Regions from separate parts of the Streptomyces sp. NPDC016851 genome, predicted to be linked through region 3. Evidence: riboswitches for the same ligand, from Rfam matches in the RefSeq annotation. Region 3 holds a riboswitch; each other region holds the start of a gene.
The links. A riboswitch is a leader RNA that binds a small molecule or an ion and turns the genes downstream of it on or off. The one in region 3 is predicted to bind cobalamin.

Region 1: another riboswitch for cobalamin. It lies ahead of ACZ3I3_RS30315 (ABC transporter substrate-binding protein); the one in region 3 lies ahead of ACZ3I3_RS15710 (energy-coupling factor ABC transporter permease).
Region 2: another riboswitch for cobalamin. It lies ahead of ACZ3I3_RS28670 (cobalamin biosynthesis protein); the one in region 3 lies ahead of ACZ3I3_RS15710 (energy-coupling factor ABC transporter permease).

What each region holds. Positions count from the first base shown of each region.
Region 1 covers NZ_JBVHEP010000022.1:93,994-96,247, reverse strand. The annotation lists gene ACZ3I3_RS30320 (FecCD family ABC transporter permease) at 1-174, opposite strand, end outside; gene ACZ3I3_RS30315 (ABC transporter substrate-binding protein) at 171-1,187, opposite strand; cobalamin riboswitch at 1,258-1,447, opposite strand; gene ACZ3I3_RS30310 (CoA-binding protein) at 1,529-1,957, shown strand; gene ACZ3I3_RS30305 (APC family permease) at 2,092-2,254, shown strand, end outside.
Region 2 covers NZ_JBVHEP010000020.1:118,571-120,824, forward strand. The annotation lists gene ACZ3I3_RS28670 (cobalamin biosynthesis protein) at 1-890, opposite strand, end outside; cobalamin riboswitch at 992-1,131, opposite strand; gene ACZ3I3_RS28675 (hypothetical protein) at 1,273-1,494, opposite strand; gene ACZ3I3_RS28680 (inorganic phosphate transporter) at 1,529-2,254, opposite strand, start outside.
Region 3 covers NZ_JBVHEP010000008.1:255,895-258,148, reverse strand. The annotation lists gene ACZ3I3_RS15715 (energy-coupling factor ABC transporter substrate-binding protein) at 1-159, opposite strand, end outside; gene ACZ3I3_RS15710 (energy-coupling factor ABC transporter permease) at 156-857, opposite strand; cobalamin riboswitch at 888-1,072, opposite strand; gene ACZ3I3_RS15705 (serine/threonine-protein kinase) at 1,163-2,254, opposite strand, start outside.

The sequences.
Region 1 (2,254 bases), on a different contig from region 3:
GATCCCGTCGCGGATCGGCGTCAGGTCCGAGCTGCCGAGTCCGAGATGGGCCGCGACGGCGGACCAGACGTCCGCGATCCGGATGTCGGCCGGGCCGACGGTGATCGCCAGGGCCAGGGAGACGGCCAGCAGCAGGACCCCAGCGGCACCGAACCCGAGCCCGCGGACGGTCACTTCACGAGCCCGAACTCGCGCAGTCCGGCGGCGACCTGTTCCACGCCCTCGACGGTGCGGATGGTCGGGTTCATGGCCTGCCCGCTGAGCAGCACGTACCGCTTGTGCCTGACCGCGTCCATGTTCCTGGTGACCGGGTTGGACTCCAGGAAGGCGATCTTCTTCGCGGCCGACTCGGCGGTCTGCGACTTGCGGGTGAGATCGCCGATGACGAGGACGTCGGGGTCGCGTTCGGCGACCGTCTCCCAGTTGATCTGCGGCCACTCCTCGTGCGTGTCGCCGAAGACGTTCTTCGCGCCGAGGGCCCGGGTGATGATGCCGGGCGCTCCGCAACAGCCCGCCATGTAGGGCGACTCGGAGTTGGCGAACCAGTACAGGAGGGTGACGTCGGAGGCCTGGATGCCCCGCGTGGCCTTCGCCGTGCGCCGCTGCAGGGAGGCCACGAGCTTGTCGCCCCGGTCCGGCACCCCGAACACGGTGGCCAGGTCGCGCACTTCGTCGTAGATGGTGTCGATGCCCAGCGCCTTGGCGCGTGCGCCGTCCCCGTCGCCGGAGTTGTCCTTGCCGGCGCAGTCCGACGGGGAGACGTACGTGGGGACGCCGAGCTTCTCGAACTGCTCGCGGGTGGCGACGCCGCCCTGGCCGAGGGTGGAGACGAAGGACGCCGTGACGAAGTCGGGGCCGGTGTCCAGGACCCGTTCGAAGGACGGGTTGTTGTCGGCGATGCGCGGCACCTTGGCGTTGGCTTTCGCCAGCCCCTTCATCACGGGGTCGGTCCAGGTGGCCGTGCCCGCGAGACGGTCGGCGAGGCCCAGGGAGAGCAGGATCTCGGTGGTGCCCTGGTTGAGGGAGACGGCGTGTTTCGGCGGGGCCTTCACGCGCACCTCGTGGCCGCAGTTGTCGAGCGTGACGGCGGCTTTCGCCGTGGTGGCCGGCGGGTCTCCGCAGCCGGCCAGGAGCAGGGAGCCGGCCGCGAGCAGGACGGCGGCACGGGCGGGTCGGGCGAGGGGCACGGGAAACCAGTCCTCAGTCGTCGAGGGCTCGATCGCGGAGCCCGGTCGTACGGTGCTCCCCCGCCGCGTACGGCCGCGGGGGCCGCCAGCAGGTCTTCGGACTCGGGTTCGTCCGGTGCGGAGCGCCTTCCCGGACGTCACACGCGACGTCCAGTGGCCGAGGCCCCGCCCGTCCCCCTCACCGCTGCGCGTCAGTTCCGGATTCGCACCGGATTCCCTGACCCACGTACATGGGTTCGACTGGCCTCGGCAAGCTATCACGGGGGGCGCGGGGGAATCACCGGGCACCGTACGTCGTTGTGCGGACAACAGTTCTTCCGCGACTCTTCAGGAGGCCACCGGTGTACGGCGACGAGGCAACGGTCCGCAGGATCCTCACCGAGCTCGGCGACACCTGGGCCGTGGTGGGCCTGTCGTCGAACCAGCGGCGCGCGGCCTACGGCGTGGCCGAGGTGCTCCAGCGCTACGGCAAGCGCGTCGTGCCCGTGCATCCGAAGGCGGAGACGGTGCACGGCGAGCAGGGGTACGCCAGTCTCGCCGACATCCCCTTCGACGTGGACGTCGTGGACGTGTTCGTGAACAGCGATCTCGCCGGATCGGTGGCGGACGAGGCGGTCGCCAAGGGCGCCAAGGGCGTCTGGTTCCAGCTCGGCGTCATCGACGAGGCGGCCTACGACCGGACCCGTGCCGCGGGCCTGGAGATGGTGATGGACCGCTGCCCGGCGATCGAGATCCCACGACTTCCTCATCACCGCGTACAGAATTCCTGAAGCGCTTTCCAGGAAATGCCCGCGCCCGGTCAAGGCTGCACAACGCGCCTTCTGCCGCCGGTTGACCGATTCCTAATCTGAGGCCTCTTGCTCGCAGAACTCACCGAGTTCTTTTACGAGAGGCCCCTTGATTCATGGTGAGCGTCGACCAGGCAGCAGCGGGGGTAAAAGGGGGTCCGGGCGGACTGCGCCGGGACGTCGGACTGATCGGGCTCATGTGGGCGTCGGTCGGTTCCATCATCGGCTCCGGGTGGCTGTACGGAGCCGAGAAGGCGGTCGTGGCGGCCGGCCCCGCGG
Region 2 (2,254 bases), on a different contig from region 3:
GCGAGCCAGCCGACACGCCTGGACAGCCGTACGGCCCGTTCGATGTCCCGGGTGGCGACGGCGTGCCCCGCCCCGTTGAGCACCGGCCGGTGCTCGACGCGCCCGCCGTACGACAGGGTTCCGCCCAGCCGCACCCCGAGCGCCCCCGCGAACGAGGCCTCCACGGGCCCGGCGTTGGGGCTCGGATGCTTGGCGGCGTCGGCACGCCAGGCGCGCACCGCTCCTCGGGGATCGTCTCCTGCCAGGGTCGCGAGCACGGCGGTCAGCCGGGCCCCCGGCCATCCCGCGAGATCGTCCAGCCGCGCGGAGGCCCACCCGTAGCGCCGGTACCGGGCCGACTTGTGCCCGACCATGGCGTCGAGGGTGTTGACGGCGCGGAACCCGAGGAGCCCCGGCACACCGCCGACGGCCCCCCACACGAGCGCCCCCACGACCGCGTCGGAGGTGTTCTCGGCGACGGACTCGACCACGGCCCGGGCGATCCCGTCGGCGTCGAGCGCCTGCGGATCCCGCCCGCACAGATGCGGTAGCCGCGCCCGGGCGCCGTCGACGTCCCCCGCCTCCAGGGCACGCCCGATGGCCCGCGCCTCCCGGGCCAGCGAAGTCCCCCCGACCACGGCCCAGGTGGCGGCACCGGTCAGCGCGACGGAGGCGACGGCGGAGTCCCGCAGGGCACGCGCGGCGACGCCCCCGAGCGCGACGGCTCCTCCCGCGCACACCGCGGTGTGCAGCGCGCCCCACGCTCGGTGGTCCCGCCACAACACCCGTTCCACGGCGCCCGCGGCCCGCCCGAACACGGCGACCGGATGCCCCCGGCGGGGATCGCCGAGCAGCAGGTCACCGATCAGACCGGCGGCGGCGCCGTACGCGAAGACGCGACCGGCACCCATGGGCTCAGCCGGCCGCAGGGGCGGGCAGGGGTGGGGTACTGAACCTCGATCGGCAGCCGCGCATGGCGATATGTCCTCACTCAGGGTGTCCACGCCCTGGTTCGACTAGACCGGCGGTGAGAGTTCCTGGCTCCCGGGGGTTGCTACCCCGGTGACAGTGGCGGGACCGCGCCGGACTTCCACCGGCTTCCTCTCCTGCCGCCGTTAATGGCCCCGGCAGTCCACCACGGCCGGGTTCAGCCGTCAACTTGCCGTTGACCTGCGAGGGGAGAGTGTGCAGAAGCCCACACCGGCGCTCCGACGCCGGGTTGGCGCCCCCACCACACGGCAACCGGGCGGTACAGGACCGAAGTCCCGTACCGCCCGGTGGAAGTGACCGTGATCAGGCCACGATCAGATAGATCCCGTATCCCACGGCCGCCGCGCACGCCGCGAAGCACGCGTACGCGCCGGTGACCGCGAGGCCCGCGGATCCGCCCTGGGCCACCGCCCGTTCGCGGCGGGACAGGCCGGTGATGCCGAGGGTGAACAGGGCCACCAGGGCCACGGTGACCACGAGGCTGACGCCGAAGACGGAGCCGAGGGCCGCCCAGTCGATCTTCATATCGGAGACTCTTCCTTGTTACCGGTCGGCGGGGTCAGACGGTGGTGGTCGTCGAGGGCGTCCGCTCGGCGGCGGCCTGGGCCGGGAACGACGGCACCGGGTCCTCCGTCGCCGTGCCGGCCGGCGGCGGCGTCACCGCGGCCATCGCCGTGGTCACCACACCGGCCGGCTCCGCCTCGTCGGCGTCGTTGACGTTGGTGTGGTCGACGACCTCACGCCGCGAGAGCTTCCAGATCGCCGCGCTGGAGGCGACGAGGAAGACGGCCACCACCGCGGTGCCCCAGCTGCCGAAGCCGGTGACGTACTCGGCGAGCGCGGCCACCAGGGCCGCCGCCGGCAGCGTCAGGCCCCACGCGACGAACATCCGCGTCGCCGTCGACCAGCGGACGACACCGCCCTTGCGGCCGAGCCCCGCGCCCATCACCGAGCCGGAGACGGAGTGGGTGGTGGAGAGGGAGAAGCCGATGTGCGAGGAGGCCAGGATGACCGTGGCCGCGCTGGTCTGGGCGGCGAAGCCCTGCTGCGGCTGGAGGTCGGTCAGGCCCTTGCCCATGGTGCGGATGATGCGCCAGCCGCCGAGGTACGTGCCGAGCGCGATGGCGATGCCCGCCGACAGGATGACCCACATGGGCGGGTCGGAGTCGGGGGCGACGGCGCCGCCGGCGACCAGGGCGAGGGTGATGACACCCATCGTCTTCTGGGCGTCGTTGGTGCCGTGGGCCAGGGAGACCAGGCCCGCGGAGGCGATCTGGCCGGCGCG
Region 3 (2,254 bases):
GTAGTCCGGCTCGATCTCGGTGATCGCCGTTTCCGCCTCGCCGTCGGCGCCCGTGAACGGCTCCTTCTTGTGGTCGCCGAGGCCGAGCGCGAGCGGCAGCACGGCGAGCGCGGCCACGGCGAGCAGCAGCAGGAGGTTGATCTTGGTGTTCCTGCTCATCGGGCCACCTCCTGGGTCTCGTTCCGGGACTGCTTGTCGGCGAGGAGCACACCCAGCCTGGTCAGTTCGCCCTTGCTGGACTGCACCAGCAGCCGCATCACGAGCACCGTCAGCAGTCCCTCGCTCACCGCGAGCGGGATCTGGGTGACGGCGAAGATGGAACCGAACTTGCCGAGGGCGCCCAGGAACCCGCTGCCCGGGTCGGGGAACGCGAGCGCCAGCTGCACGCTCGTGACGCAGTAGGTGGACAGGTCGGCGACGAACGCGGCGGAGAACACGGCGACCATCAGCGGCACGTCGTAGCGGCGCAGCAGCCGGTACACCGCGTAACCCGCCCAGGGGCCGGCGATCGCCATGGAGAAGACGTTGGCGCCGAGCGTGGTCAGACCGCCGTGCGCGAGCAGCAGCGCCTGGAAGAGCAGGGTGATGGTGCCCAGCACCGCCATGGCGGGCGGCCGGAACAGGATGGCCCCCAGGCCCGTGCCGGTGGGATGGGAGCAACTGCCGGTGACGGACGGCAGTTTCAGGGCGGACAGGACGAACGTGAAGGCGCCGGAGGCGCCGAGGAGCAGGGTGCTCTCGGGGTGCTCGCGCACCTCACGGGTGAGCGACCGGACTCCGTGGACGACGAACGGCGCGGACGCGACGCCCCAGGCGACGGCGTGCGCCGGAGGAAGGAAACCCTCGGCAATGTGCATGGCTCAGCAGACCCTCTCCAGCACCTCGTGGATGGTTGACGCGCCTTGGCCGGTCTCCTGGCTCACGGGTCCCACCGCCCGTACTCCGCCTTCCCGGGTCCGTGAGGACCCAGTGGCTGCCCGCGAGGGCTGGAGCCGGACTTCCCGATCACAGTGGCGAGGGCCGCACCGGCATCACACCGGATTTCCCGTTCACCAAGGCGTGGTGACAGTAATGCCGAGATAAGGGCCATGACAAGCCAGCCGAGGGGGCGCGCGAGGGGGCGCGTGAAGGGGCGACCGCTCGCACACCGGCGCGGGAGGGCTCAGTCGTCACCCTCGTCGCCCTCGTCCTCCCCGTTCTCCTCGGACCGCGGAGGCTGTTCCTGCCGGGGCTTGTCCGCCTTCTCCGGCGGGCCGCTGCTCACTTCCGGAGTGGGGCTGGTGGGGCCGGGCGTCGGTTCGGCGAGGGTCGGGGTGTCGGGTGCCGTGGGGGAGGGGGTGACATCGGCCACTGTGCCGGCGGCCGGAGTCGTGGCGGCCGCCGGGGCGGAGGCCAGGGGGTCGGCGGAGTCGGCGGAGTCGCCGGGCGAGGGGGCGGCCGGGCTGCTCGCGGACGGGGACGCGTCGGGTTCCGTGCCCTCCGTCGCGGTGTCGTCGGGCGAGAACAACTGCATGCCGGCGAGCATCGCGGCGAGGAAGACGGCCGCCGCGGCCACCACCGCGGCCGTTCTCCGGTGGTTGCCGAGACCGTTGCGCGGCGCGGCGCGACGGGAACGCCCGCCCGGGGCGGTCCGGGACCCCGTGGGCAGCGCGTGCGCGGTCGGGGCGCCGGTGCCGGCCGCCGCGTACGGTCCCGGCCCGGAGGACGGCCCCCGGGACGCCGAGTACGGCCCGGTCGCGGCGGCCGGCCCCGGGGACGACGCGTACGGCCCGCTCCCGGAGGCCGGCCCCGGCGGCACCGCCTCCGGCAGCGGCTCGGGCAGCCCCCGCCAGGCGCCGCCGGCGAACCACTCGGCGGCCTGCTGGGCCGTGGGCCGGTCCTCGGGCTGCTTGGCGAGCAGGGCGAGGAGGTAGCTCTCGAAGGCCGGCGGCAGACCGGAGACACCGAGTTCCCGGGGCGGTACGGGGGTGTTGTCGAGATGCTGGTGCAGGAGCGCGACGGCGGTGTCGGCCTGGAAGGGCGGGCGGCCGCTGAGGAGCTGGTAGAGCACGCACCCCAGGGAGTACATGTCGGAGGCGGGACCCGCGGGCCGGCCCAGGGCCCGTTCGGGCGCGAGGTAGAGGCCGGTGCCGACGATCTGGCCGGTGGCGGTGAGCGCGGCGCCCGGGTCGTCGAGGAATCGCGCGATGCCGAAGTCGCCGATCTTGAGGGTGCCGCCCGCGTCCAGCAGGAGGTTGGCGGGTTTGACGTCCCG